Regions from separate parts of the Streptomyces sp. NPDC006691 genome, predicted to be linked through region 1. Evidence: predicted binding sites of a transcription regulator. Region 1 holds the regulator's gene; the other holds the start of a gene.
The links. The regulator HrcA, encoded in region 1, represses chaperone genes, less so after heat shock. The targets are predictions, from matches to a motif close to TTNGCACTCNGNNNNNCNGAGTGCNAA.
Positions count from the first base shown of each region.

Region 2: the regulator HrcA is predicted to act here: its motif matches at 5,660-5,686, upstream of groES (co-chaperone GroES).

Region 1 is NZ_JBIAGW010000003.1:426,922-434,477, reverse strand. It holds gene ACFYNP_RS08780 (MBL fold metallo-hydrolase) at 1-626, opposite strand, end outside; gene hrcA (heat-inducible transcriptional repressor HrcA) at 782-1,801, shown strand; gene dnaJ (molecular chaperone DnaJ) at 1,802-2,938, shown strand; gene ACFYNP_RS08765 (nitronate monooxygenase) at 3,107-4,198, shown strand; gene ACFYNP_RS08760 (16S rRNA (uracil(1498)-N(3))-methyltransferase) at 4,195-4,938, shown strand; gene ACFYNP_RS08755 (hypothetical protein) at 5,766-6,332, shown strand; gene ACFYNP_RS08750 (histidine triad nucleotide-binding protein) at 6,436-6,795, shown strand; gene ACFYNP_RS08745 (ribonuclease Z) at 6,897-7,556, shown strand, end outside.
Region 2 is NZ_JBIAGW010000008.1:143,082-150,637, forward strand. It holds gene ACFYNP_RS19910 (polysaccharide deacetylase family protein) at 1-636, shown strand, start outside; gene ACFYNP_RS19915 (FtsW/RodA/SpoVE family cell cycle protein) at 812-2,233, opposite strand; gene ACFYNP_RS19920 (LCP family protein) at 2,221-3,456, opposite strand; gene ACFYNP_RS19925 (sensor histidine kinase) at 3,514-4,920, opposite strand; gene ACFYNP_RS19930 (response regulator transcription factor) at 4,910-5,599, opposite strand; gene groES (co-chaperone GroES) at 5,832-6,140, shown strand; gene groL (chaperonin GroEL) at 6,277-7,556, shown strand, end outside.

The DNA.
Region 1 (7,556 bases):
TCGCCGCCGAGCGAGAGCAGCCGGTCGAGCGCGGCCGGCCAGCGCGAGGGCACCGCGTCGGGGCCCGCCTGCGGCTCGCCCGACTCCTCGACGAGGTCGCCGCAGAAGACGATCTCCGGAGCGCCGCCGCTCGCCGGAACCAGGACCACGAGATCGTGCCCGCTGTGCCCGGGGCCCACATTGGCGAGCAGCACCTGACGGCCGCCCAGGTCGAGCGTCCACTCCCCGCTCACCGCGTGGTGCGGAAGCACCAGCAGATCGGCCGCCTCGGCCGCTTCCTCGGGGGGCACTCCGTGGCGCACGGCGTCCGAGCGCATCTCGTCGCCCCGCAGGGCCCGCTCGATGCCGACCGCCCCGTACACCTCGGCCCCGGCGAAGGCGGCCGTGCCCAGGACGTGGTCGAAGTGCGGGTGGGTGAGCGCGATGTGGGTCACACGGCGGCCGAAGAGGGCCTCGGCCCGGGCCCGGAGTTCGGCGCCCTCGCGGAGCGTCGCGCCGGTGTCGCACAGGAGCAGCGAGCTCTCGCCGGCGACCAGCGCGGCCGTCGCGTCCCAGCCAGGGAGCCGTCTGCGCCCGACGCCGTCACCGAGCCGCTCCCAGCCGAACTCTTCCCAACTGACGTCCATGACGCGACGCTATCCGCAATCAGGGGGCGACGTCGCACGGTAGCGTGGTCGGCCGCCCTTGCTAGGGGCGTACCGGTCGGCCGTACACTGGCCGGGGGATTGCTGGCACTCGTACACAGTGAGTGCCAAACGGACGGCAACTGGAGGTGTGCGCGATGCTCAGTGAACGCAGGCTTGAGGTGCTGCGCGCCATCGTCCAGGACTACGTCGGCACCGAGGAACCGGTGGGCTCCAAGGCCCTCACCGAGCGCCACGCGCTCGGCGTCTCCCCGGCGACCGTGCGCAACGACATGGCCGTCCTGGAGGAGGAGGGCTTCATCGCCCAGCCCCACACCAGCGCCGGCCGCATCCCGACGGACAAGGGCTACCGGCTCTTCGTCGACCGGCTCGCGGGCGTCAAGCCCCTGTCGTCGCCGGAGCGCCGCGCGATCCAGAACTTCCTGGACAGCGCGGTCGACCTGGACGACGTCGTGGCCCGTACGGTGCGGCTGCTCGCGCAGCTGACCCGGCAGGTCGCGGTCGTCCAGTACCCGTCGCTGACGCGGTCCACGGTGCGGCATGTGGAGCTTCTCTCACTCGCCGCGGCCCGGCTCATGCTGGTGCTGATCACGGACACCGGACGGGTCGAGCAGCGGATGGTCGACTGCCCGGCGCCGTTCGGCGAGGCCGCGCTCGCGGACCTGCGGGCCCGGCTCAACGCGAGAGTCGTGGGGCGCCGCTTCGCGGACGTGCCGCAGCTCGTGCAGGACCTGCCGGAGTCCTTCGAACCGGAGGACAGGGGAACCGTTTCGACGGTCCTCGCCACCCTCCTCGAAACCCTGGTCGAAGAGACCGAGGAGCGGTTGATGATCGGCGGCACCGCCAATCTCACCCGCTTCGGACACGACTTCCCGCTGACCATCAGGCCGGTGCTGGAAGCACTTGAGGAGCAGGTCGTGCTCCTCAAGCTGCTCGGCGAGGCCAAGGAATCGGGCATGACCGTACGCATCGGGCACGAGAACAACGCCCACGAGGGACTGAACTCCACGTCCGTCGTCTCGGTCGGCTACGGTTCCGGCGGCGAGGCGGTCGCCAAACTCGGCGTGGTCGGACCGACCCGCATGGATTACCCCGGAACGATGGGAGCGGTACGCGCAGTGGCACGTTACGTCGGACAGATCCTGGCGGAGTCGTAAGTGGCCACGGACTACTACGCCGTACTCGGCGTGCGCCGCGACGCATCACAGGACGAGATCAAGAAGGCGTTCCGGCGCCTCGCACGCGAACTCCACCCGGATGTGAATCCGGACCCGAAGACGCAGGAGCGCTTCAAGGAGATCAACGCCGCGTACGAGGTGCTGTCGGACCCGCAGAAGAAGCAGGTCTACGACCTCGGCGGGGACCCGCTGTCGTCGTCGGGCGGCGGCGGGGCCGGCGGCTTCGGCGCGGGCGGCTTCGGCAACTTCTCGGACATCATGGACGCCTTCTTCGGCACGGCATCCCAGCGCGGCCCGCGCTCGCGGACCCGCCGCGGCCAGGACGCCATGATCCGCCTGGAGATCGACCTCAACGAGGCGGCCTTCGGCACCACCAAGGAGATCCAGGTCGACACCGCCGTGGTGTGCACGACCTGTTCGGGCGAGGGCGCGGCCCCCGGCACCTCCGCGCAGACCTGTGACATGTGTCGCGGCCGCGGCGAGGTGTCCCAGGTCACCCGGTCCTTCCTCGGCCAGGTCATGACCTCCCGGCCCTGCCCGCAGTGCCAGGGCTTCGGCACCGTCGTCCCCACCCCGTGCCCGGAGTGCGCGGGCGACGGCCGGATCCGCTCGCGGCGCACGCTCACCGTGAAGATCCCGGCCGGCGTCGACAACGGCACCCGGATCCAGCTCGCGGGCGAGGGCGAGGTCGGCCCCGGCGGCGGCCCCGCCGGCGACCTGTACGTGGAGATCCACGAACTGCCGCACGACGTGTTCCAGCGCCGCGGCGACGACCTGCACTGCACGGTCACCATCCCCATGACGGCGGCCTCGCTCGGCACCAAGGTGCCGCTCCAGACGCTGGACGGCATGGAGGAGGTGGACATCCGCCCGGGCACCCAGTCCGGCCAGTCCATCCCGCTGCACACCCGCGGCATCACGCATCTGCGCGGCGGCGGCCGGGGCGACCTCATCGTGCACGTCGAGGTCCTGACCCCGAGCAAGCTGGACCCGCAGCAGGAGGACCTGCTGCGCCAGCTGGCCAAGCTCCGCGGCGAGGAGCGCCCCACGGGCCAGTTCCAGCCCGGCCAGCAGGGCCTGTTCTCCCGCCTGAAGGACGCGTTCAACGGCCGCTAGGCCGAGCAGTGAACGGCCGCCGGGCCGTGCGGAAGGGGCCACGGGATTCACCCCGTGGCCCCTTCCGTGTTCTCCGGGGTGTCCGTGTACCGGACACGTGACCGGCCTCACCACCGCGGACGGAAGAGACGATTCGGTACGGGAGCTACGTCGTGGCACGATGCGGGCATGGCTTTGACCGATCTCTGCCGGTATCCGATCGTGCAGGCGCCCATGGCGGGCGGCGCCTCCGGTCCGGCTCTGGCCGCGGCCGTCTCCGAGGCCGGAGGGCTCGGCTTCCTGGCGGCCGGATACAAGACCGCCGACGGCATGTACCAGGAGATCAAGCAGGTGCGCGGGCTGACGAGCCAGCCCTTCGGCGTCAACCTGTTCATGCCGCAGGAGCCGCACACCGACCCCGCCGCCATCGACGTCTACCGCCACCAGCTCGCCGGCGAGGCCTCCTGGTACGAGACCCCGCTGGGCGACACGGACGCCGGCGGCGACGACAACTACGAGGCCAAGCTGGCCATCCTGCGCGAGGACCCGGTGCCGGTCGTCTCGTTCACCTTCGGCTGCCCCCAGCGGGCCACCCTCGACGCCTTCGCGAAAGCGGGCACGTACACGATCGTCACCGTGACCACGCCCCAGGAGGCACAGGTCGCGCAGTGGTCGGGGGCGGACGCGGTGTGTGTGCAGGGCGTCGAGGCGGGCGGCCACCAGGGCACCCACCGCGACGACCCGGAGGCCGGCGGCTCCGGCATCGGCCTGCTCACCCTGATCGGCCTCGTCCGCGAGGCGGTGCAGCTGCCCATCGTGGCGACGGGCGGCCTGATGCGGGGCGCGGGGATCGCCGCGGTGCTCGCGGCGGGCGCGTCCGCCGCTCAGCTGGGCACCGCGTTCCTGGTGTGCCCCGAGTCCGGCGCGAACGTGCTGCACAAGCAGGCCCTCACCAACCCCCTCTTCGTACGCACCGAGTTGACGCGCGCGTTCTCCGGGCGGCCCGCACGGGGCCTGATGAACCGTTTCATGCGCGAGCACGGACCGTACGCCCCCGCGGGCTACCCCCAGGTGCACCAGCTCACCTCCGGGCTGCGCAAGGCCGCGGCGGCGGCCGGCGACCCCCAGGGCATGGCGCTCTGGGCGGGGCAGGGCCACCGGCTGGCGCGGGAGCTTCCCGCGGGCCGGCTCGTCGAGGTCCTGGCGGCCGAACTCGACGAAGCGGCAGCCGAGTTGACCGCCACCTTGCAGAACCTGAAGAACCAGAGGAGTACGTCATGACCGCCCCGGTCTTCGTCGTCGACACGGTGCCGGGCGTCGGCGAGTTCGTCCTGGACGGGGCGGAGGGCCGGCACGCCGTCTCCGTCAAGCGGCTGCGCGCCGACGAACAGGTGACCCTCACCGACGGCGCGGGCCACTGGGCGGACGCGGTGGTCGTGGCGGCCGAGGGCAAGGACCGCCTGGTCGTACGGGTCACCTCCGCCGCGGCCGAGGAGGAGCCCGCGGTACGGATCACCGTGGTGCAGGCGCTGCCCAAGGGCGACCGGGGCGAGGTCGCCGTGGAGACGATGACCGAGACCGGGGTGGACGCGATCGTGCCCTGGCAGGCTTCGCGCTGCATCACCCAGTGGAAGGGCGAGCGCGGCGCCAAGTCCCTCGCGAAATGGCGCGGTACGGCCCGCGAGGCCGGCAAGCAGTCCCGCCGGGTGCGGTTCCCCGAGGTGCGTGAGGCACTGACCACCAAGCAGCTCGCGCCGCTCCTGGCCGGCGCCGACCTCGCGATGGTCCTCCACGAGGACCGCGACCATCCCTCCGGTGCGCTGGCCACGGCGGAGCTGCCCGCGACCGGGGAGATCGTCCTCGTCGTGGGCCCCGAGGGCGGGGTCTCCCCGGAGGAACTGGCCGTGTTCGCCGAGGCGGGGGCGCGGCCGTACCGGCTGGGGGCGAGTGTGCTGCGTACGTCGACGGCGGGTACGGCGGCTGCCGCGGTCCTGTTGGCCCGGACGGGCCGCTGGTCCTGAGCGTCTCCGCTCCCCGGGGGGTTTGCCCGCCCGCCCGCCCGTTGCCCGGGGTTGGCGGGTTCCGGCTCCCTCGGGGCTCCGCCCCGGACCCCGGGGGGCCTGCCCACCCACCCACCCGTGCGGCCGGGTTGATGGGTCCAGCCCCTGGGGCTGCGCCCCAGACCCCCTTGAGGGGCTGCGCCCCTCGGACCCCGGGCGGGGGCTGCGCCCCCTGCACCCCCGTTCGGGGCTCCGCCCCGGACCCCGTTCGCGCCTGAAGGGCGCTCGTCCTCAATCTCCCCCAAGGCCTTAAGGGCCAGGGGGGACCCCCATGACGGGCTGAAGATGCCCGATGCGGGCCAGCACCGGGATGGCTAGGGTCGCCTACAGGGGCGCGGGGAACTGCGCGACGAGCCACGCACGGTCCGCGGACGAGATCGGCGTTAAGGGGCGCGGGGAACTGCGCGACGAGCCACGCACGGTCCGAGGTCGGGATCGGGGTTTGGGGGCGCGGGGAACTGCGCGAGAAGCGACCGCGATCCGCGGACGGGATCGGGGTTGAGGGGCGCGGGGAACTGCGCGACCAGCCACGCACGGTCTGCGGACGAGGACGGGTTTGGGGGCGCGGGGAACTGAGCGAGAAGTGACCGCGGCCTGCGGACGAGGACGGGGTTAAGGGGCGCGGGGAACTGCGCGACCAGCCACGCACGGTGGACGGGCGACGCGTGGGGCGCCGGGGTCGGGGCGGAGCCCCGGGGCGTGGGGTTGGGGGTCGGGGCGGGCCCCGAAAGGGGGGATGGCCGGTGGGGGGCTTTCGCGCGGGGGGCCGCGGTGGCACCCTGGCGCTCATGGGGGCCCAGAGGTCGAACCACTCGAACCACCACCCGCGCCGCACGGCACACCGCACGGCATACCGCGCGCTGCCCATCCCACTGCTCGCCGCACTGGCGATCGGCGGCGCAACCGCCTGCGACCCCATCGGCGGCCTCAACTCCGCCGCCGTCGCCGTCACCACCGAGCAGACCGCGACGGCCGCCCTCGCGCACGAGCACGTCGACGTCAAGTGGCTCACCTGCAACGCCGTCCTCAACTCCGGCCCCAGCGCGACCCCTTCGGTGGCCGGCACCACCAAACAGGTCGCCGATGTGGACTGCCGGGGCGAGACCAAGGACGGCAAGCCGATCAGCGTCAAGGGAAAGGTCACCCAGGAGGTCGAGGGCCGCTGTGTGAAGGGCGACCTGACCGCCAAGGTGTCCGGCCGGACGGTCTTCCGCGCCAGTGTCCTGGGCAACTGCACCGCGCCCGCCCCGACGACGGGTCCCACGGCCCCCGCGCCCGGCGGCCGCCCCACCGTCACGGTGACCACGACCGTCACCGCCACCGTCACCGTCACGCCGTCCTTCCAGGGCAAGTAGGCCCGCCCCAGGTACGCCCACCGCACCCCGCGCTCCGCACCCCGCCCGAACGCGTTGAGTAGCATGCGGTTACCTGATCAACGCGACCAAGGAGGACCGGACCGTGGCCGGAGAGCCGCAGGCGGACTGCCTGTTCTGCAAAATCGTCTCGGGCGATGTCCCGGCGACCGTCGTGCGGGAGACCGACACGACCGTGGCCTTCCGCGACATCAACCCCCAGGCGCCAACCCACGTCCTGGTCATCCCGAAGGTCCACCACCCCGACGGCGCCTCCCTCGCCGCCGCCGAGCCGGCCATCGCCGCGGACGTGCTGCGCGAGGCCGGGGAGGTCGCCCGCGAGGAGAAGATCGACGGCACCGGCTACCGGATCGTGTTCAACACGGGCAGCGGCGCCGGCCAGACCGTCTTCCACGCGCACGCCCACGTCCTCGGAGGCCGCGGCCTCCAGTGGCCGCCCGGATAGCCACCCCCGGCCACCCCCGGCCACCCCCGGCCACCCCCGGCCGTCCCGACCGCCCCCCACCACTGCCACCCCGAACAGTGCGCACAGCAAGGCAACTCACCGTGTCCGTACGTGAATTGGTGGTGCTCGGCACCGCCAGCCAGGTCCCCACCCGGCACCGCAACCACAACGGTTACCTGCTGCGCTGGGACGGCGAGGGCATCCTCTTCGACCCGGGCGAGGGCACCCAGCGCCAGATGCTGCGGGCCGGGGTCGCCGCCCACGACATCAACCGGATCTGCGTCACGCACTTCCACGGCGACCACTCGCTCGGCCTGGCCGGGGTGATCCAGCGGATCAACCTCGACCGGGTGCCGCACCCGGTCACCGCGCACTACCCGCTCAGCGGCGAGCACTTCTTCGACCGGCTGCGGTACGCCACCGCCTACCGGGAGTCCGTCCCGCTCGGCCAGGAGCCGGTCGCGGGGGAGGGCGCGGTGCTGGCCACGACCGACGCGTACCGCCTTGAGGCCCGCAGGCTCTCGCACCCCGTGGAGTCGTACGGCTACCGGCTCGTCGAGCCCGACGGGCGGCGGATACTGCCCGAGCTGCTCGCCGAGCGCGGCATCAGGGGCCCCGACGTGGGCCGCCTCCAACGCGAGGGCGAGCTGAACGGCGTCGCCCTCGACGACGTCAGCGAGATCCGGCGCGGCCAGCGGTTCGCGTTCGTCATGGACACCCGGCTGTGCGACGGCGTCCACGAGCTCGCGGACGGCTGCGAC
Region 2 (7,556 bases), on a different contig from region 1:
CCGAAGATCACCAATCGGCCGGGGTTCGAGACGGACGGCGGCGATTCGCTGCCGCCCGTCTTCACCACCGTCCCCACCAAGGACAAGATCGTCTTCCTGACGATCGACGACGGTGCCGAGAAGGACCCCACCTTCCTGAAGATGATGCAGGAACTGCGCATCCCGTACAGCGCGTTCCTCAGCGACTACCTGGTCAAGAACGACCACGAGTACTTCAAGAAGATGCAGGGTCTGGGCGTCACGCTCAACAACCACACGCTCAACCACCGGTACATGCCCGCGCTCTCCTACGAGGAGCAGCGGCATGAGATCTGCGACCAGCAGGACAAGATCGGCCAGTGGGCGGGCAAGCGGCCCCGGCTGTTCCGGCCGCCGTACGGGAACTACAACGAGGACACCCTCAAGGCCGCCCAGTCCTGTGGCGTCCAGGCCGCGCCGCTGTGGGCGGAGGAGGCCTTCACGGACCACATGGAATGGCGCGAGTGGGACAAGGACCTGCACCCCGGGGACATCATCCTCACGCACTTCCGCGGGCGCGAGGACTGGAACGGGACCATGCCCGACATGGTCCGCCAGGTGATGAAGGTGATCACGGACAAGGGGTACGCCGTGGCCCGCCTGGAGGACTACGTGTAGCCGGTGCCGGGTCGCCGTTCGGTGCCGGGTCACCTACCGGGGCGCGGGGGACCGCGCGACCAGCCGGGACCGAGCCGCGGTCGAAACCCCACAGGCGGGAGCACGACCCGCCCTCACGCGTGGGGATCCTCGACCGCGGACCGTGCGGGGCTGGTCGCGCGGGTCCTCGCGCCCCTCAGGGGCGCAGCCGGGCCGAGGGGGTCGGCGGGTTCGACTCGGGCTGGGGGGAGGCCCGTTCGGCCTCGCGGGCGCGCTCCCCGCTGTCGCTGATCCGGATCAGCACCGCGATCATCACCCAGTTCGCGACCAGCGACGAACCCCCCTTCGCCAGGAACGGCAGCGCCTTGCCGGTGAGCGGGATGAGGCCGGTCACTCCGCCCGCCACCACGAACACCTGGAGCGCCAGCGCCGCCGCGAGCCCCGTCGCGAGCAGCTTGCCGAAGCCGTCGTGCGCGCCGAGTGCCGCCCGCAGGCCGCGCTGCACGAGCAGGGCGTACAGGACGAGGACCGCCATCACCCCGGCCAGGCCCATCTCCTCGCCGACCGTGGTCAGGATGAAGTCGCTGCGCCCGGCGAACCCGACGAGCTCGGGGTGGCCGCGGCCGAGGCCGGTGCCGGTCATGCCGCCGCTGCCGAAGCTGAACAGGGCCTGGGCCGCCTGGTCCGAGATCAGGCCGGCCGGGCGGCGGTCCGGCGGCAGATAGATGTCGAAGGGGTGCAGCCAGGCCACGATCCGGCCCTTGACGTGCGGCTCGGTCGAGCCGACGACGAACGCCCCGATCGCCGCCATCACCAGGCCGGTCAGGATCCACCCCGCCCGCTCCGTGGCGACGTACAGCATCACCACGAACAGGCCGAAGAAGATCAGCGAAGTTCCCAGGTCGCGCTCGAAGACCAGGACGAGCAGGCTCAGCACCCAGATCGTCAGGATCGGCGCGAGCTGGCGGCCCGGCGGCAGCCGGACCCCGAACACCTTGCGGCCGGTCAGCGCGAGCGAGTCCTTGTGCACGACCAGATAACCGGCGAAGAACACCGCGATCATGATCTTCACGAACTCTCCGGGCTGGAGCGAGAACGAGCCGATGAAGATCCAGCGCTTGGCGCCGTAGGTGTCGCCGGGGAAGAAGGCGGGGGCCATCAGGAGGACGAGGGCCGCCGCCATGCAGAGGTAGATGTACCGCTGGAGACGGCGGTGGTCGCGCAGCACGGCGAGCGCGGCGAGCGCGACCGCGAACCCGATCACCGTCCAGATGAGCTGCCCCGACGCGGTGGCCTCCGAATGGAACTTGTGCGCGTACGTCGGGTCGAGCCGGTACAGCAGCACCAGACCGAGGCCCGACAGGAGCAGGGCCAGCGGCAGGATCAGCGGGTCGGCGTAGGCCGCGTACCGGCGCACCGTGAAATGTCCGGCCAGTGCGATCAGGGTCATGCACGCGGCGAACTCGTAGGTGGCGCGCGGGAGTTCACCCGTCATGGTCATCGCGGCCGCAGCGTGGCCGAACGTGGCCACCGCGACGACGAGCGCCAGGAGCAGCGCCTCGGCGCGGCGGCGGCGGGCCGCGACGGGCCCGCTCCCGCCCCGGGTCAGTCCACGCACGGGATGCCGCCGCCGTCGATGACCGGAGTCGACGGGTCCGAGGACGCATGGCTCGGGCTCGGTGCCGGGGAGTCCTTGCCCGGGCTCGGCGCCGGTGAGTCCTGGGGGGCGGTGGGCGGGGTCGAGCGCACCGGGTGGAGGGCGTCCGCGACGATCCGCTTGATCTTCGCCGGGTCGACGATGTTGACGTCCTCGCCCCGGTGCGTCGCGAACTTCTCGATCGGCAGCGTCGTGAACTCCACGTTGCCGCCCGACAGGTTCCTGGCCTGCTTGACGAAGGACAGCAGATCCCAGTCCTTGTCGGTGACGAGGTCCTGCTTGGCGGTGTTCAGCAGGTGCAGCAGCCGGACCGGGTCGGTGAACGTGCCGGCCGAGGACAGCTTCTGCGTCGCCGAGGCGAGGAAGGCCTGCTGACGGCGGGTGCGGTCCAGGTCACCGCCGAGGAGCCCGTGCCGCTGCCGCACGAAGGCGAGCGACTGCTGACCGTTCAGGGTCTGCTTCCCGGCCGGGAAGTCGGCGCCCGAGTACTTGTCCTTCACCGCGTGCTTCAGGCAGACCGTCACCCCGTCCAGGGCGTCGGCCAGGTGGTAGAACCCGGCGAGGTTGACCTCGGCGAAGTGGTCGATGGGTACGCCCAGGAAGTCGCGCACGGTCTCGATCTCGGCCCGGCGCCCCGCCTCGCGGCCCGCCTTCTCCAACTCCCCCTTGTCGTGGACGCCTTGGGCCGCCAGCTTCTCCTCGGTCCGGGCCTTCTCCAGGCCGTACGCCTTCTTGATCTTGTCCTGGCCGTGGCCCGGGATGTCGACCAGATCGTCCCGCGGGACCGAGAACGCCTTCGCCCGGCTGCCGTCGCCCGGCACGTGCAGCAGGATCAGCGTGTTGGTGTTGTAGCCGCCGATGTCGGAACTGCCCGCGTGCAGCTTGTCGAGGACCTCGGGCGGCAGGTCGTCGCCGTTCTGGTCCTTGCGGCTGTCCAGGCCCATCAACAGGATGTTGGTGTCGCCGCCCACCGACTTGGGCGCGTCGTCGCCGAGCGCCCGCGAGGTGCCGATGCTGCCGGACAGATCGCGGTACAGGTACCAGCCGCCGGCCAGCGCGCACAGGACCAGCACGGCGGCGCAGGCGACGAGCGCCCGCACCACGCGTACCGGGCTCGAACGCTTCCGGCGGCGGTTGCTGGTTCGGCTGCGGCTCGTTCGACGGCTCATTCGGCGGTGGCTCACGCCGACCGATCCTCGGGGCTGCCCGCTGAAGGAAACCTGAGGATTCTGAAGACGCCTTCAGGAACGCGGGTGCGGCCGGCCCGGCAGCCGGACCGTGAACCTCGCCCCCGGCCCCGCCCCGGCCGTCAGTTCGCCGCCGTGCGCCCGGGCGATCTCGCGGGCGATCGCCAGCCCGAGCCCGGTGCCGCCGCTCTCCCGGGTCCGGGCCGCGTCCAGGCGTACGAAGCGCTCGAAGATCCGGGACCGGTCGGCGGCCGGGACGCCGGGCCCGTCGTCGGTGACCTCCAGGAGCGCGTCGTCCCCGTCCCGCCGGGCCGCCACCCGTACTTCGGTACGCGCGTGCCGCACGGCGTTGTCGACGAGGTTGGCCAGCATTCGCTCCAGTTGCGCGGGGTCGCCGCGCACCGGCACCGGCGCGTCCGCGGCGAGTTCGACCGGGACGCGGGCCGCGCGGCGGCGGGCGGTGTCCTCGGCGGCGAGCAGGGCGAGGTCGACGGGTTCGGCCGGCGGCTGCGGATGGGCGTCGAGGCGGGCCAGGAGCAGCAGGTCGGCGGCGATCCGCTGGAGCCGCTCGGTGTCGTCGAGCGCGGCCCGCATGGACGCCGAGTCCGGTGCGGCGAGGGCGACTTCGAGCCGGGTACGGACCGCGGCGATGGGGTTGCGCAGCTCGTGCGAGGCGTCGGCGACGAACTCGCGCTGGCGGACGTGGGCCTGTTCGAGCCGGTCGAGGGTGGCGTTCACGGTCCGGGCGAGCAGCGCGATCTCGTCGGCGCCGCCGGGGTCGGGGACGCGCCGGTCCAGCTCGCTTGAGCTGACCTCGGCGAGCTCGGTGCGGATCGAGGTCACCGGCCGCAGCGCGAGGCCGGTGCCGGCCCAGGCGATGGCGGCGGCCAGCGCGATCAGCGGCGGGGCGCTGGCGAGCAGGGCCCAGCCGATGGCGCCGGTCGCGTCGTCGACGTCGCTCAGCACGGTCGTCCCGTACACATAGCTCGCGGGGCCGCCGGGCAGCTGGGCGCGGACGACGACGGCGACCTCGTGGCGGCCGCCCTCGTTCAGGGTCCGGGACGCCGAGTCCTGGTCCTCGGGCGGGCGGAATCCGGCCAACTCCGGTGCGGCGCCGGTCTCCTGGGTCGCCGCGGTCACCCGGCCCCGCTCGTCCAGGACCATGACCAGGTCGACGCCGCCGTCCGGCGGGGGCAGCAGCTCGCGCGCGGTCCCGGTGTCCACCTGGGCCGCGACCTTGCGGGCGGCCAGTTCGGTGCGGCCCTTGGTGTTGTCGAGCAGGTTGGAGCGCAGCACGATGTAGAGCCAGATTCCGCCCGCCGCGAGCAGCAGCGCCATCGCGAGGGCGGCGGCCGCGGCGACCTTCCCGCGGACGGTCCTCGGCAGCAGCCGCGTCGGCCGGTGGCGGCGGGACCCGATCGGGAGCCGTCCGCGGCCGGCCCGGCGGGGCTCAGCCGCCATCGGGCGCCATCCGGTAGCCGACGCCGTGCACGGTCAGGATCGATCGACGGCCGAACGGAGAATCGATCTTCTTCCTGAGCGAAGACACATAGACCTCGACGATGTTCGGATCGATCCCGCCGTCCGCGCCCGCGCCGCTGTCCCAGACCTCGTCCAGGACGTGCTGCTTGGACACGGCCCGGCCCGGTTCGGCCATCAGGCAGGCGAGGACGGCCAGTTCACGGGCGGTCAGCTCGATCTCCCGCTCGCCGCGCCGGCAGCGCCGGGCGCCGGTGTCCAGGGTGAGGTCCCCGGCCTGGAGCGGGCCGGGGCGTTCGGTACCGGCCCGCCGGCCGAGCGCCCGCAGCCGGGCGAGGAGCACCACGAACGAGAAGGGCTTGGTCAGATAGTCGTCGGCCCCCGAGTCGAGCCCGTCGGCCTCGTCGTACTCGCCGTCCTTGGCGGTCAGCATCAGGACCGGGGTGAGGTCGCCGAGCCCGCGCATCCGGCGGCAGATCTCGTAGCCGCTGAGCCCCGGCAGCATCAGATCGAGCACGACCACGTCGTATCCGCCGGTGAGTGCGAGGTCGAGGCCCCGGTGGCCGTCGTGCGCGAGGTCGACCCAGTGCCCCTCGGCGGAGATGCCCCGACGCAGCGAGTCGGCGAGCCCGGTTTCGTCCTCGACGACCAGAATGCGCATGCCGTCCAGGGTCACACACGCCCCGGAGGGCCTGCGGCGCTCCGCCGCGACAGTGGCAGATTGGCACTCCGCTTGACCGAGTGCTAATCGCCGTCCTAGTCTCGCTTCTGGCACTCCCCACCAGAGAGTGCCAAGTAGCGACGGGCAGGTCCGGCACCCGCGACGACGGATCCACCTGGTCGCCACCCCAGACAGTTAACCCCGTGAGATCTCCGAAGGGGGAGACCGGATCGTGACGACCGCCAGCTCCAAGGTTGCCATCAAGCCGCTTGAGGACCGCATTGTGGTCCAGCCGCTCGACGCCGAGCAGACCACGGCCTCCGGCCTGGTCATTCCGGACACCGCCAAGGAGAAGCCCCAGGAGGGCGTCGTCCTGGCCGTGGGTCCGGGCCGCTTCGAGAACGGCGAGCGCCTGCCGCTCGACGTCAGCACCGGCGACATCGTGCTGTACAGCAAGTACGGCGGCACCGAGGTGAAGTACAACGGCGAGGAGTACCTCGTCCTCTCGGCCCGCGACGTGCTCGCGATCATCGAGAAGTGATTCACCGGAGTACGTGAGTACTTCGACTTCGAAGCGAACGCTTTGAGAGCTGCGCCCCTGGTCACCCCGCTGATTGCCGGGCGGCGAGGGGCGCAGTGTCATTAACCCGAGTTTTCGAGAGGGCTGAACCGCTCCCATGGCGAAGATCCTGAAGTTCGACGAGGACGCCCGTCGCGCCCTTGAGCGCGGCGTCAACAAGCTTGCCGACACCGTCAAGGTGACGATCGGCCCCAAGGGCCGCAACGTCGTCATCGACAAGAAGTTCGGCGCCCCCACCATCACCAACGACGGTGTCACCATCGCGCGCGAGGTCGAGCTGGACGACCCGTACGAGAACCTGGGCGCCCAGCTCGTCAAGGAGGTGGCGACCAAGACCAACGACATCGCGGGTGACGGCACCACCACCGCGACCGTCCTGGCCCAGGCGCTGGTCCGCGAGGGTCTGCGCAACGTCGCCGCCGGTGCCTCCCCGGCCGCCCTGAAGAAGGGCATCGACGCCGCGGTCAAGGCCGTCTCGGAGGAGCTCCTCGCGACCGCCCGTCCGATCGAGGACAAGACCGACATCGCCGCCGTCGCCGCGCTGTCCGCCCAGGACAAGCAGATCGGCGAGCTCATCGCCGAGGCCATGGACAAGGTCGGCAAGGACGGTGTCATCACCGTCGAGGAGTCCAACACCTTCGGTGTGGAGCTTGAGTTCACCGAGGGCATGGCCTTCGACAAGGGCTACCTCTCGCACTACATGGTCACCGACCAGGAGCGTATGGAGGCCGTTCTCGACGACCCGTACATCCTGATCAACCAGGGCAAGATCTCCTCGATCCAGGACCTGCTGCCGCTCCTGGAGAAGGTCATCCAGGCCGGCGCCTCCAAGCCGCTCCTGATCATCGCCGAGGACGTCGAGGGCGAGGCGCTCTCCACCCTGGTCGTCAACAAGATCCGCGGCACGTTCAACGCCGTGGCCGTCAAGGCCCCGGGCTTCGGCGACCGCCGCAAGGCCATGCTCCAGGACATCGCCACCCTCACCGGTGCGACCGTCATCGCCGAAGAGGTCGGCCTCAAGCTCGACCAGGCCGGTCTTGAGGTGCTCGGCACCGCGCGCCGCGTCACCATCACCAAGGACGACACCACGATCGTCGACGGCGGCGGCAACAGCGCCGACGTCGAGGGCCGCGTCAACCAGATCAAGGCCGAGATCGAGGCCACGGACTCGGACTGGGACCGCGAGAAGCTCCAGGAGCGCCTCGCGAAGCTCGCCGGCGGCGTCTGCGTGATCAAGGTCGGTGCCGCCACCGAGGTCGAGCTCAAGGAGCGCAAGCACCGTCTGGAGGACGCCATCTCCGCGACCCGCGCCGCGGTCGAGGAGGGCATCGTCTCCGGTGGTGGCTCCGCCCTGGTGCACGCCGCCAAGGTCCTTGA